3 regions of the Pseudomonas sp. CBS genome follow, and region 2 is predicted to be linked to each of the others. Evidence: riboswitches for the same ligand, from Rfam matches in the RefSeq annotation. Region 2 holds a riboswitch; each other region holds the start of a gene.
What was found. A riboswitch is a leader RNA that binds a small molecule or an ion and turns the genes downstream of it on or off. The one in region 2 is predicted to bind cobalamin.

Region 1: it holds a riboswitch for cobalamin, as region 2 does, so the genes downstream of both, cobO (cob(I)yrinic acid a,c-diamide adenosyltransferase) here and NVB75_RS06935 (TonB-dependent siderophore receptor) in region 2, are expected to answer to the same signal.
Region 3: it holds a riboswitch for cobalamin, as region 2 does, so the genes downstream of both, NVB75_RS08655 (CbtB-domain containing protein) here and NVB75_RS06935 (TonB-dependent siderophore receptor) in region 2, are expected to answer to the same signal.

The regions. Positions count from the first base shown of each region.
Region 1 is NZ_CP102929.1:6,118,765-6,123,514, reverse strand. It holds gene bluB (5,6-dimethylbenzimidazole synthase) at 1-29, opposite strand, end outside; gene NVB75_RS27975 (cobyrinate a,c-diamide synthase) at 26-1,417, opposite strand; gene cobO (cob(I)yrinic acid a,c-diamide adenosyltransferase) at 1,414-2,025, opposite strand; cobalamin riboswitch at 2,104-2,343, opposite strand; gene NVB75_RS27965 (sorbosone dehydrogenase family protein) at 2,443-3,756, shown strand; gene NVB75_RS27960 (C40 family peptidase) at 3,890-4,432, opposite strand; gene NVB75_RS27955 (C40 family peptidase) at 4,577-4,750, opposite strand, start outside.
Region 2 is NZ_CP102929.1:1,532,110-1,536,859, forward strand. It holds gene NVB75_RS06920 (DNA polymerase Y family protein) at 1-206, opposite strand, end outside; gene imuA (translesion DNA synthesis-associated protein ImuA) at 214-825, opposite strand; gene lexA (transcriptional repressor LexA) at 825-1,442, opposite strand; cobalamin riboswitch at 1,544-1,753, shown strand; gene NVB75_RS06935 (TonB-dependent siderophore receptor) at 1,847-3,781, shown strand; gene NVB75_RS06940 (ferredoxin) at 3,793-4,125, shown strand; gene NVB75_RS06945 (ABC transporter substrate-binding protein) at 4,122-4,750, shown strand, end outside.
Region 3 is NZ_CP102929.1:1,930,768-1,935,517, reverse strand. It holds gene istA (IS21 family transposase) at 219-1,769, shown strand; gene istB (IS21-like element helper ATPase IstB) at 1,766-2,512, shown strand; gene NVB75_RS08660 (hypothetical protein) at 2,684-2,893, opposite strand; adenosylcobalamin (AdoCbl) riboswitch at 3,184-3,323, shown strand; gene NVB75_RS08655 (CbtB-domain containing protein) at 3,325-3,537, shown strand; gene NVB75_RS08650 (CbtA family protein) at 3,556-4,287, shown strand; gene NVB75_RS08645 (flavin reductase family protein) at 4,389-4,750, opposite strand, start outside.

The DNA.
Region 1 (4,750 bases), 2.7 Mb from region 2:
TCGGCTTCCGGAAAGGCGTTGTCCGTCATGGCCTCATCGCGGGCAAGCCCGCTCCCACCGTAGATTGCGTTTCAACTCGGTCAAGTGTGGGAGCTGGCTTGCCTGCGATGGCGGTCTCAAGGCTTGGCGCAAACAGGGCAGCCACCGCTGTCGGGTTGGACGGGAAGTAAAAGTGCACGTAGGAAGCCGTCATCCGGCCCTGACGATAAACCGCCTCGGCGCCGCGCCCGCCATTCGGGCTCAGGCCCCGGGCAATCGGCTGCCATTCTGTGCTGGTCAACGAGTGATGATAAGTGTGGCCACGCAGCAGGCCTTCGGGCAGTTCGACGTTTTGCAGGGCCAGCGCCGCCAGACGTTTCTGCATCACGGCATCACCCTGGAGCAGGCCCACCAGTTCGGCACGGGTGCCGTCGACATCGGTGAGCGAGTCCAGCAGATAGAGCATGCCGCCGCATTCGGCCAGCAGCGGCTTGCCGGCAGCGTGATGGGCGCGAATGGCGGCCAGCATCGGGGTATTTTCCGACAGCGCCTGGTGATGCAGTTCCGGGTAACCGCCCGGCAGGTAGAGGCTGTCAGCGTCGGGCAACGCGCGGTCGCGAATCGGCGAGAAGAAGCACAGCTCGGCGCCCATCGCCCGCAGCAGGTCGAGGCTGGCACCGTAGGTAAAGGCGAAGGCTTCGTCGCGGGCCACGGCAATGCGCACACCGGCCAGCAACGGTTGGGTCTCGATCAACTCGGGTGCGGCGAATTCCACCGGCGGTGGCAGCGCTACCTCGCAACTGCTGCCCAAGGCCTGGGCGGCGGCGTCGAGTCGTAGATCAAGGTCGTTCAATTCGCTGGCCTGCACCAGGCCAAGGTGGCGGCTGGGCAACTCGATACCGGTTTCCCGGGACAGCGCGCCGTACCAGCGCAGGCCTTCGGTAAGGCTGCCTTCGAGCAATTGCGCGTGGCGCAGTGTGCCGACGCGGTTAGCCAGCACACCGGCGAACGGCAGGTCCGGCTGGTAACGCGCCAGGCCCAATGCCAGGGCGCCGAAGGTCTGGGCCATGGCCGTGCCGTCGATCACCGCCAGTACCGGCACGCCAAAGTGCCGCGCAAGGTCGGCGCTGGACGGCGTGCCGTCGAACAAGCCCATCACGCCTTCGATCAGGATCAGGTCGGCTTCCCCCGCCGCTTCCCACAGCAACCGGCGACTTTCCTGCTCGCCCACCATCCACATGTCCAACTGATAGACCGGCGCACCACTGGCGCGCTCGTGGATCATCGGGTCGAGAAAGTCCGGGCCGCATTTGAACACCCGCACCTTGCGCCCCAGGTTGCGGTGCAAACGGGCCAGCGCGGCGGTGACGGTGGTTTTGCCCTGGCCGGACGCCGGTGCGGCGATCAGCACAGCAGGACAGTGACGGGGCTGGTTCAAAGTTCGATGCCTTTCTGCGCCTTGATACCGGCCTGGAAGGCGTGCTTGAGCATGCCCATTTCAGTCACGGTGTCGGCCATTTCGATCAATTCGGGTTTGGCGCCTCGGCCAGTCACCAGCACGTGCTGCATCGGCGGGCGGGCTTGCAGGTCGCCGAGTACCTGGTCCAGGTCGAGGTAGCCGTGCTTGAGGGCGATGTTCAGCTCGTCCAGCACCACCAGGCCGATGGCCGGGTTCTGCAGCATTTCCCGGGAGACCGCCCAGGCGGCTTCGGCGGCCACGATGTCGCGCGCACGGTCCTGGGTTTCCCAGGTAAAACCTTCGCCCATCACGTGGAAGCGCACCTGCTCGGGGAAACGCCGGAAGAACAGTTCTTCGCCGGTGCTATTACGGCCCTTGATGAACTGCACCACGCCGCATTGCATGCCGTGGCCCATGGCTCGCGCCAGCATGCCAAAGGCAGAACTGCTCTTGCCTTTGCCGTTGCCGGTGAGCACCAGCAGCAACCCGCACTCGTTCGGTGAGTTGGCAATGCGCTCATCAATCACGGCTTTTTTGCGCAGCATGCGCGCCAGGTGGCGTTCGTCACGATCGGGGGATTCAGTCATGGCAGCTCTCCGTTGGGGCTGGACAAAAACGGCGGGCAGGAAAAAGACAATACAGACAGCCAAGCATCGCCCACCGTGATGCTGTTGGATGGATCAGGCCGGTCTCCGGGCTCATGAGTGGCATGGGATGCCGAGGGTGCGCCTTCCCATATCGCGGGCGATACAGTGGCTTAAGGCACCGTCTTGACTCATTTACCGTTGCGGGGCAGCAGCGCCGGAATCGTGGCGGCACTGTAGAAAAGTGCGCTCACTCACCGGCTTCCCTGTTTCACTCAGTCGGCGCGTACGCCACAGAGCACCTGAAACAAGCCGCGAAGGTTAGTGGGTTGGGGGTGGAGCGTCAATTAAAGCCGGACATGCGCGTGAACCATCGGGCCGCTGCGCTCCTCTACCACTACAGGTATTAAGGAGAAAACCATGCACAAGACCCGACTTGCCCTACTGATCATGGTCGCCGGCACCCTCGCCGCCTGTGGTGAAAGCTCGACCCTTCAGGTGTCCGACGGCACCGGACCCTCGCCCAAACTGCCGGAGCCGAATAAAACCCTGATCCCCACGGTGAACATCGCCCCGGCCATCGGCTGGCCCGAAGGCGTCAAGCCAACTCCGGCCGCGGGCACCCAGGTGGCCGCGTTCGCCGAAGGCCTGGATCACCCACGCTGGCTGTACGTGCTGCCCAATGGCGACGTGCTGGTGGCGGAAACCAACGCGCCGCCCAAGCCGGATGATGCCAAGGGCATTCGTGGCTGGGTGATGGAGAAAGTCATGGGCCGTGCCGGGGCCGGCGTGCCGAGCCCGAACCGCATCACCCTGCTGCGGGACGCCGACCACGACGGCGTGGCCGAAACCCGTACGGTGTTCCTGGAGAACCTGAACTCGCCGTTCGGCATGACGCTGGTGGGCAACGACCTGTATGTCGCCGATTCGGACAAATTGCTGCGCTTCCCTTATCAGCCTGGGGAAACCTCGATCAAGGACGCCGGCACCACCGTCACCGACTTGCCGGGCGGCAGCATTAACCATCACTGGACCAAGAACGTGATCGCCAGCAAGGACGGCAGCAAGCTGTACGTCAGCGTGGGCTCCAACAGCAACGTCGGGGAAAATGGCCTGGAAGCGGAACAAGGCCGGGCCGCGATCTGGGAAGTGGACCGCGCCACCGGCCAACACCGCATCTTCGCCTCCGGCCTGCGCAACCCCAACGGCATGGCCTGGGAACCGCAAAGCGGCGCGCTATGGACGGCCGTCAACGAGCGCGATGAAATCGGCAGCGATCTGGTGCCGGACTACATCACCTCGGTCAAGGATGGCGCCTTCTACGGGTGGCCATTCAGTTACTACGGGCAGCACGTGGATGTGCGGGTCACACCGCAGAACCTGGACCTGGTGGCCAAGGCGATTGCCCCGGATTATGCAGTCGGCCCGCACACAGCCTCGCTGGGACTGACCTTTGCTGATGGCAGCAAGTTACCGGCGCAATTCAGCAATGGCGCGTTTATCGGCCAACATGGTTCGTGGAACCGCAAGCCCCACAGTGGCTACAAGGTGATCTTCGTGCCGTTTGAGGCAGGCAAGCCAAAAGGCCAGCCGGTGGATGTGCTGACCGGCTTCCTCAACAGCGATGAGAAAGCCATGGGCCGCCCGGTCGGCGTGGTGATCGACAAGCAGGGGGATTTGTTGGTGGCAGATGATGTGGGGAACAAGGTGTGGCGGGTGTCGGCGGCTAAATAGCCCACTGCGCAAACACCGCAAAACAAATGTGGGAGCGGGCTTGCTCGCGAATACGGTGGATCAGCCGACAACAAAGTGACTGACACACTGCATTCGCGAGCAAGCCCACTCCCACATTGGGTTTCGTGTTTTCCTAGGGGTTTCGTGCCAGGTGCTCGGCTGGCAACACACGCTTGGCGCTCAGGTAGGCGTTTTGCCAATAGGCTTTGGACAGCGTGTCCAGCTTCACCGTACCGCCGGTTTGCGGCGCATGCACAAAGCGGCCTTCACCCACGTAGATCCCGGCGTGGCTGACCTGCGAGCCGCCACCGGTGGCGAAGAAAATCAGGTCGCCGGTCTGCAGGTTGTTTTCGCTCACGTCCTGGGCGCGCATCACGATCAGCTCGCGGGTGGTGCGCGGCAGAGAGATGCCCGCCGCGTCACGGTAGACGAAACCGATCAAGCCACTGCAATCAAACCCCGAGTCCGGCGTGTTGCCGCCCCAACGATAAGGCGTGCCGACCAGGCCCAGCGCACGAAAGAGCACGTCTTCGGCCGCAGGCGAAAAATTCTGGGTGGCGTAGGTATTGAACACCGGCTTGGGCTTGACGGCCACGGGCGCAGGCGGAGGACGGCTTGCGCAGGCGCTGAGCAGCGCGGCGCAAACAAGAAGAATTAGGCGGGCCGAGGTCGACATGGGCAGAACAATCCTGATCTGGATGCGGCTTTCGCTGCCGAACGTTGAAAAACAGAACGCGCAAGCAAGGCTCGCGCGATCGATTTACAACAATGTCCAGGGATTCTAGCGCTTACACGTCAAACTTCAAGTATCACTTTAACTTTACTTGCTAGCGGTAACGGTAGTCGGGGCCATCGCCAGGGCGCGCTTGGCTTCGATGAAGGTTTTGCTCCAGTAGCTGTCACCCAGGTTGTCGACTCGCACACCACCGCTGCGGCGGCTGCTGGAGTGGATAAACTGGTTGTCGCCCAGGTAGATACCGGCGTGACTGACACG
Region 2 (4,750 bases):
CAGGCAAAGGCCTTGGTCAAGGCATGGGCTGCCGTCAGGGATTGGCCCGGGCGCAGGCCGAGTTTGCGCGCGGCCTCATTGACGGTTTGCAGCACCCGCCGCTGCGGCGTGCCGGCCAACAGGGCCAACGCCTGATCCGGTTCGGGGCGCAGACGCAGCACCCCGTCCAGCGCCAATTGCGGGAAGACAATACACACCCAGCGCATGCCAACCTCAGTGCCCAAGCGCAATGGGCGCGGGATGGGCCAGGCCGCCCCGGCACTTGAGCACCCGCACTTGCGCAGGGCTCGCCTCCACCGCCAGGCGCAACGCGGCCGGTGACGGGTTGATAGCCTCGTTCAAGGAGCGCCAGGCAAAGGCCAGGGTCTGGCCGGTTTCCGCCGCCACCTGCAAGCGGCGCAAGGCGCGGTCATCGGCCTTGCGCGGCCAGCACAGCACCGCGCCACAACTGCCGGAGCGCAGGCATTGCTCAACGGCCCACAGGGCGTCACGTTCATCGGCCTGGATCACGGAAAGCTGGCGTACATCCACCCCGGCGTTTTGCCAGGCGTGGGGGTACGGCGTGTAAGGCGGCGCCACCAGTACGATGCGCTCGCCGGCCGCCGACAACCGCGCCAGGGTCGGCCACACCAGTTGCAACTCGCCCACGCCCTCCTTCGCCATCAGGATTTCGCTCAACGCCGCTTCCGGCCAGCCACCGCTGGGCAGCACCGCATCCAGGGCCGCAAGCCCGGTGGGATGGACGCTGGCGGGCGGCGCGGCGGGCCGGCCTTTCCAGACCCGGCCGCCATTGAACAGCGAGTCCAGTGCAACGACGGCGCCCATCAGCCTTGCCTCACCAAACCGCAGAACACCCCTTCGATGGCCAGGTCCTGATCGGGCCGCACCACGATGGGTTGATAAGCGGGGTTGCGCGGCAGCAGGCGCACGCGCTCGCCGACGTGTTCGAAGCGCTTGATGGTGACTTCACCGTCCAGGCGCGCCACCACGATCTGCCCGTTCAAGGCCTCGGCACTGCGACGTACGCCCACCAGGTCGCCATCGAGGATGCCGTCTTCGATCATCGAATCGCCCTGCACCCGCAGCAGGTAATCCGGGGTTTTCGCGAACATGGCCGGGTCGAGTAAGAGGCGGTTGTGCACCTCAGCGTCAGCGCCGATGGGCAAGCCGGCGGCCACCCGGCCGAGTACCGGGATGTCCAGCAGCTCCGGCCGCGCCGGCTGATTGAGCAGGCGAATGCCGCGCGCCTGGTTGGGGTTGACCTCGATAAAACCGCCCTCGGTCAGCGCCAGCACATGCTTGCGCGCCACGCTGCGGGAGGCAAAGCCGAACGCCTCGGCGATCTCGGCGAGGCTGGGAGACTGGCCTTGCTGCGCGATACGGTCGCGGATAAAGGTCAGGATGGCGGTACGGCGGGGCGTTAGAGTCGTCATGGAGTACATTTGTACTCCTGTGGGAATTTTCTGGCAATATCCGTCAGTCGCTTCCCATGCAGCCACCGGAAAAGTCCCCGCCAAGTTGACGAACGGTCTTTCGAATGTTCAGATGCCGGCCTGTTTCAGGTGCCCCCTGCCGCCGTGCTTGGGGTGAAACGGGAAACCGGTGCCGCTCTTTTTTTGAGCCAGTCCGGTGCTGCCCCCGCAACGGTAGACGCGTGACCCCTTCGACACACCACTGTGGCCTGCGCGCCATGGGAAGGTGAAGGCGTCCATACGCGTGAGCCCGGAGACCGGCCTGGAATTCTGTTTGGCAAAATCCTGCGGTGGGCGGGCATGGGCCGGTATTGGCGTGTGCTCGGTGCCTACTCGTGCGTGCTTTTCGCGAAAGATACTTTTCCGAGAAGACTATGATTCGACCTTTCAAGACTCCTGTGCCCGGCCTGTTGTTCGGCTGCCTGTTCAGCCCCCTGCTGCTGGCCGACGACAACACCCTGGAACTCAAGCAACTCAACGTTTCCGCACCGTCGGTGGAGTCTACCACCGTGGCCGATATGGCCCAGTACGGCAGCAAGGTTGAGATCGTCACCCGCGAACAGATTGAACGCGCCGGCCCCGCCGCCGATGTGTCGCGCGTGATGCAGATGTTCATCCCCGGCCTGTACGTGGCACCCAAGAATGGCCCGTTCGACTACGGCACTTATTCCCTGCTGGGTGGGCGCAACGACGACACGCTGATCCTGCTGGACGGCGTGCGCCTGAACAACCGCCTGTACGGCGGCCTGTACCTGGACACCCTGCCCGCCAACGCCATCGAGCGCATCGAAGTGCTCAAGGGTGGCCAGAGCCTGCTGTTCGGCACCCAGGCGGTGTCGGGGGTGATCAACATCGTCACCCGCAGCCCGCAAACCCGCGAGGCGTCCGGCGAGGTGAACCTGGGTGCCGACACCTTCGGCGGCACCACCGGCGACGCCCGGGTCGAGAAGATTTTCAATAACGGATTTGGCGACCTCGGCTTGCTGGCCTACGTCAGCCGCAACGCCTCCGAGGGCTACCAGCCGTTTCGCAACCGCGACATGAAAAATGTCACCGACAAGAAGCGCTCCTACGAAGTCACCACCTTCGGCACCAAGGCGATCCAGTCGTTTGGCGATGACACGCGCCTGGAACTGTTTTACCAATACGCCGACGCCAACCTCGATTTCGCCCGCCCGGTGGACAACCACAAGACCACCAACGACCGCGTACAACAAATCGCTACGGCGACCTTCGAGCAAACCATCAACGAGCGCCTGAGCTACTTCGTCAAAGGGCATATCAACGATTGGGACACGCGCTTCACCCGTCTCAACAATGTCGAAGGCGGCGGCACCAAGGTCATCAACCACAACGACTACTGGGGCTTCACCGACTGGGGCGTGCAGGCCGAAGGCAAGGCCGTGTTGCCCGGTGAGCATGTGCTGGTATTCGGTTCCGACAACCAGTGGTTCAAGGGCCAGGACGATGTATTGATCATCGACGACAACAAGGCCCAGGCCCACGCGCTGTACACCCAACTGCGCCCGACTATCGAGGCGTTGCCGAACTGGCACCCGAGCATCGGCGTACGCCACGAAGCCATGAGCGGCGGCGACAGCGCCACCGTCGGCATGCTTACTTCGCTCTACGACCTCAACGACAACTGGGCCCTGCGCGGCCAATACGGCACCGCCTACAAACTGCCGAATGCCGAGCAACTGTTCGTCAACGAAGACGATGAGAAAGGCAACCGCAACCTCAAGCCGGAGAAGAGCCGCAACGCCGAACTGGGCATCGACTATAAGGGCAGCCTGCTGGCGCGGGACTTCAGCGCCAGCGTGACGCTGTTCAAGCGCAAGATCACCGACCTGATCACCCTGGACGATATCCAGTGGGTCAACGGCCAGGGGCAGATCCAGATGCGCGGTTTCGAGGCCGACGCCAAGCTGCAACTAAACGAGCAATGGAGCGTGCAGGCCGACATGACCCGCAACCTCACCGAGTCCCGCGCGGGTGTCACCCTCAACGATATTCCCGGCTTCTTCGCCCGCTCGCGGGTCGGCTATGAATCGGTGGACCGCCTATGGGGCGTCGGTACTGCCGTGCGTTACATCGGCGATATTGTCAGCTCGAAAAAGGTCGAGTACGGCAACTACACCGTGGTCGACGCCGACGCCTATCGCTACCTCGACAACGCCCACCAACACCGCGTCAGCCTGCTGGTAGAGAACCTGTTCGACCGCGATTACGTCACCAGCCGCGCCAGCAACGTCGACAACCTCGGGCGGCCGTTCACCTCCGAAGTACGCTACACGTATCGCTTCTGATGAGTACGCCCGTGGAAACTCATCCGGACTGGTCCCATGTGCCTGACCACGCCCGTCACGTGTTCCTGTGCACCGGCCCGCGCTGCACCCAGCGTGGCGCGCTGCAATTATGGAAAACCCTGCGCCGCCACCTGCTGGCACACGATCGCATCGAAAAACCTGGCGGCGTGCTGTTGACCCGCACCCACTGCCAGTTCCCGTGCAACCTGGGCCCGATTGTGACGGTGTACCCGGACACGTGCTGGTACGGCGTGCACAGCAACGCAGATGTGCAACGGCTGGTGGAAGTGCACCTGGTGGGCGGCGAAGTCGTCGAGGATTTGCTGATCAAGGAGCGCCCATGAAAGCGTCGTGGTTGCTGTTGGGCGCCCTGCTCTGCCCATCGTTGGCGCTGGCGGACCGTTATCGCAACTGCAACCAGGACTGGACGGCCACCCACTCACCGCCCTCGCGCATCGTGGCCCTCAACCAGCATGCGGCCGACCTGTTATTGGCGCTGGATGTCGGTACGGCATTGGTGGGCGTGGCGTATCTGGATGACAACGGTGTGGCCCACCGACACGGCGAGTATTTCGGCGTGCCGGTGATTGCGTCCAAGTACCCGTCCAGCGAAGTGCTCTATGCGCAGAAACCGGATCTGGTGGTCGGTGGATTCGCCACTGCCTTTGGCGCCGGCATTACTTCCCGCACAGGGTTGGCAGGCAACGGGGTTGGGTCGTACTTGCTGGAGTCGGCGTGCGACGGGCACTCGCTGGATTACTTCGGGCATATTCGCAACGACCTGTTTACCCTCGGCGCCCTGGTGCACAAACAGCAACGGGCACGGGCGTTGAGCGATGCCATGGACGCCGACCTGGCCAGTGCCCAGGCCCTGGCGGGCGAAGGTAAACCGCTGTCGGTGTTCTACCTGGACAGTGAGGTCAACGGGCTGGACAGCGAAGGCCGGCGTGGGTTCGTCACCACGTTGGT
Region 3 (4,750 bases), 400 kb from region 2:
CAATGAGCCCAGGCTAGGAGTTAGCCGGTGGAATTGGGACACAAAAAAGCCCAGGGGTGGAGCCCTAGGCTTTTTTGATGGTGTTAGGTTTTGAGCCCTACGCACCACCATTCTGTGTTCCCTCCCGTTCGACGTCAAGTCGGCCACCTTCCGTTTGTCTGCAATATTCACACGGCGCGATTTGTGAGGCTTCGACACGCCTATCGCGAGGAGGACACATGAGGCTGCCAGTACAATCGCAGCGCGAGGTGCTGCGTCTCGCATGCGACGCCAGCTTGTCAAACAGATCAATCGGTCGCTTGGCCAAAGTTTCCCATAATACAGTTCGCACTATGCGCGATCAGTTGAAGTTGTGCGGACAAACCTGGGAACAGCTGCGACACCTGGACGATAAAGCGCTTGCGGAATGCCTACATACTCAGCGCAGGCCCACAGCGCAGAGAAAAGTGTACCCATCTTGGGTCGCCATTCACGAACAACTGAAACTGCCAGACATCACCCTTGAATTGCTTTGGCAAGAGTTTCGGGAAACGGAGCCAGATGGCCCCTCATACGCCCAATTTACAAGGGTTTATCGTGAGTGGCTGAATAAGCAAAAGCTAAGCATGAGGCAGATCCACCTTCCCGGCGACAAGTGCTTCGTGGACTTCTGCGGACGGACTATGCCTGTGACAAACCCGGACACAGGAGAAATTGCCCAGGCTCAGGTATTCGTGGCTACGCTAGGAGCTTCCGGCTACATATTCGCCACGGCAGTGGACAATCAGACGACGCCGAATTGGCTCAGGTGCAATGTTCTGGCGCTTGAGTATTTCGACGGGGTTCCACGCTTCATTGTCCCCGACAACTTGAAATCGGCGATCACAAAAAACACTCGGGATCAGGTCGTTCTGAACCGTGCATACTCCGAGCTTTCCGAGCACTACGGATTCAAGATATTTCCGGCCAGGCCTCGCAAACCGAAAGACAAATCGCTAGGTGAAATTGCTGTGCAAATCGTACAGCGGTTTGTGCTGGCAAGGCTGAGAACCAGGACATTCTTCTCGCTGGAAGAGCTAAACGAACAGATTGGATACTGGGTCGATCAGCTCAACAACCGGGTGACTCGAACGTACCCTAAGAGCAGGGCCACTCGGTATCTTGAACTCGACTACCCCGCGCTCGGCTCTCTCCCAGAACAGCGGTACAGCTACAGTCAGTGGGTCTACCAGATTCGCGTGGGCACTGACTACCACGTCGCATTTGAAGATCACAGCTACTCAGTCCCCTATCACTTTGCGAACCTGCTAGTTGATTTGCGCGTGCGCGACGATTGGCTGGACATCGTGTACCAGCGCCGCGTCATAGCCTCGCATAAGGTCAACAGACAACGAGGATTCAGCACTTTGAGCGAGCACTTGGCACCCAACCATAGTCGGTACCAAGACTCGCAACCAGACGCACTGATGGCCTGGGCTGAATCTATAGGCCAGGAGACGTTGCGGTACGTGAAAGACAATCTCGCTCTGCGCCGAGACTTTGCGACTGGCATGAAGGCAGTCATAGGCTTGAAGCAAGATGTACGCAAAGGGGACATCTCCGCCTCCCGGCTGGAATCAGCCTGTGCGTATGCTAATAACCTGAACATCCTCAGTTCAGAGCGCCTGCGGGCAATCATTCGTAACGAGTCCGATCTGCGGCCCAGCCCCCAACGATCCGCCCCTTTGGTCGAACACGCCAACATTCGTGGCGCCGAATATTACGCAACACAAGGAGATGAGCCGCTATGAAACCGGTATTCAACACTGTTCAGAATTTGGTGAGCCTTGGGCTGCACGGCATGGCCGTGGCTTACGAGCGTCAACTGGAAACCCCGGCATTATTGAAAGAGGCGTTCGACACAAGGCTCGGATTGATGGTTGACGCCGAAAACAGCGAACGAGAAAGCAGGAAGATTGCGCGTCTGTTGAAAGCTGCAAGGCTTCGTGAGAGCGAGGCCACGATGGACACGATTGAATTCAAATCATCCCGTGGCCTAGACCGGAATACCGTAATGGCTCTCGGGGAGTGCGACTGGTTGATACGGCGGCAGAACGTAATCATAACGGGGGCAACTGGCACCGGAAAGACTTGGCTGGCTTGTGCCCTGGCGAACCAAGCCTGCCGCCTTGGACGACCAACGCTGTATCGCACAGCAACCAAACTCTTTGAAGAAATCTCCCTGTCTTACGCGGATCACACCATGCCGAAACTACGACGGCAATTGATTCGCGCAGAGCTGCTGGTCATCGACGACTTGGGCATAGGCGGCATCGATGCTCAGCTCGGCCCGTTTCTGCTAGACGTAATTGATCAGCAGTCACAAAATGGTTCATTGCTGATCACTAGCCAGTATCCGAAAGAAAAATGGTATGACTTATTTTCCGACCCCACAATCGCGGACGCGATTCTCGACAGAATCGTTCACAAATCCCACTTCATCGAGTTGAAAGGTGACTCAATGCGTAGGGTGAAAAGCCGCCGACGCGCTTGAAGGACACTGTTCGCGCCTGGGCTGGTCAGGTCGAATGCAATTGGTCACGTCGAATGCAAACGGGTGGTCAAGTGCAATGCAATCTTCTGAATTCAGAGCACTTTTGGCGTGTTCCGTAAAGGCTCAATCATTTTGGGGTGCTTACGAGCCAACGCCACTGAAGCGACGCTGTCAGAAGGGATCGGGGCCACCCTCGACGCCGGTAAACGTGATCTCAGGAGGTACGCCTGTTCGCTGCCACCCGAATTGATAATGCAGCCACTGATACGCACCTTCTTGGCGGTCAGCTACGAGCAACAGCGTCCATCCGACCCGGAGCAGCAGATTGGCATTTTCTTCATTGCGGGTGCTGATCAGTTGAGTTGTCTTGTCGATGCTCATCAGATGGCCTTCAAGCTGGGATGATCTCGATACGATAGCTCAAGCAGCCACTCATCTCGACCATAGGGCGTTGGGGGTATCCACGCCCATGAATGAAGAGTCGGCAGTTCTCGTCTCAAAGTTGACAGCGGTCACAGATAGAAATCGGAGAATAGCGGGCACTCTTGCATGGGAAGTGTCGCTAACAGCATTCCTTTAAATCCTGCGCAACCTTATTTACGCCCGATCAGCGTCGCGAAAGCTTGGTGAGAATTCATGTAAGCCTCATCGCAGAAGGGCTACACTAACCGAGTTGTATCTTTATGTTACGAAGCAAGAAGTCGGTCAAAATCCGACGCGGTCGCGCCACTGTGATCGGCTCCACGCCGAAAGCCAGACCTTTCTTCGACCCTCCTCACCATTACCGGGACGCGAAATCCCAAGAGGTACTCATGGCTTATACCGCTACTACTGATACAGACATCTCCATCCCGACGATCCCTCTTGGCGAAGTGCTTCCGTGGGCGATCTTCGGTGGGCTGTTGCTGATGTTGGCAATCTACTTTGTCGGTGCCGAACAAGGTGCTACTGCGATTTTCTCCGGTGCCTACGTTCATGAGTTCGTGCACGACGGTCGTCATCTTCTGGGTTTCCCCTGCCACTGATTATTTGAGGTCTTTCACATGACTGGTCGTTTACTCGTCAGGGGCATGCTCGTCGGTCTGATTGCGGGCCTGCTGGCATTCGGGTTCGCCAAGGTGTTCGGTGAGCCGCAAGTGGACAAGGCGATTGCCTTCGAAGAAAGCATGGCGCACATGCACGGTGACGCCGACGAAGAGGAAGAACTGGTGAGCCGCGACATGCAAGGCAGCGTGGGGCTACTGACCGGCGTCGTCGTTTACAGCGTATCGCTGGGCGGCATTTTCTCGCTTGTATTCGCCTACGCGCTGGGCCGAATTGGTCGCATTGGCCCTCGTGGGCTCGCGGCGCTACTGGCACTGGCCGCGTTCGTGGTGGTGTTCCTGATCCCGGGCCTGAAATATCCACCGAACCCGCCATCCGTGGGTAACCCGGACACCATCGGGCTGCGCACCCAGCTGTTCTTCCTGATCATGTTGGTGTCGTTGATCGCTGCCGTGATTTCGGTCAATGTCGGACGCAAGCTGATGGCCCGAAACGGCACTTGGAGTGGCGCCATCAGTGGGGTCGCGCTTTATCTGGTGATCGTCTCGGTCGCCGCGTACCTGTTTCCGACCATCAATGAGGTGCCGGAGAACTTCTCTGCCGTACTGTTGTGGAAATTCCGTACAGCGTCGTTGGGCATTCAGGTCGTACTCTGGACGAGCCTGGGTCTGATTTTCGGCAAAGTGGCCGAGCATGCGCTTTACCCCTCCCTACAGGCTTCTCGCGTTTAAGCCAGCGGTCACGTCGGTAGCGGAGCGTTGATTATTCCGTTACCGACGTGGCGGCAGATCCTTTGTAACATCCAAGTCCCCGAACCTGCGCACGTAACGGCTCAAACCGTGCTATGTGTGGCGAGGTTGCGGTATTGCCCTTTGAAGTACAGCAACGGCTGTCCCGCAGTAGCTTGTTGCAGGTTCATCGCTTTCACTTCACCAATCACGATCACGTGATCACCTGCCACGTGCTCTGCGTGAATTTCGCAATCCAGCCAGTGCAAACTGCCAGCGATGATCGGATTACCCAGAGGCGATTCCTGCCAGTCCACCCCGAGCCATTTGTCCGTACCCCGCCGAGCGAACTGGTTGGAAATATCCACCTGCTCGCCCGACAGGATATTGACTGCGAATCGTCCTGCCCGGCGAATCCTGGGATAGCTCGCCGAACTGGACATGACGCTGAATGACACCAGTGGCG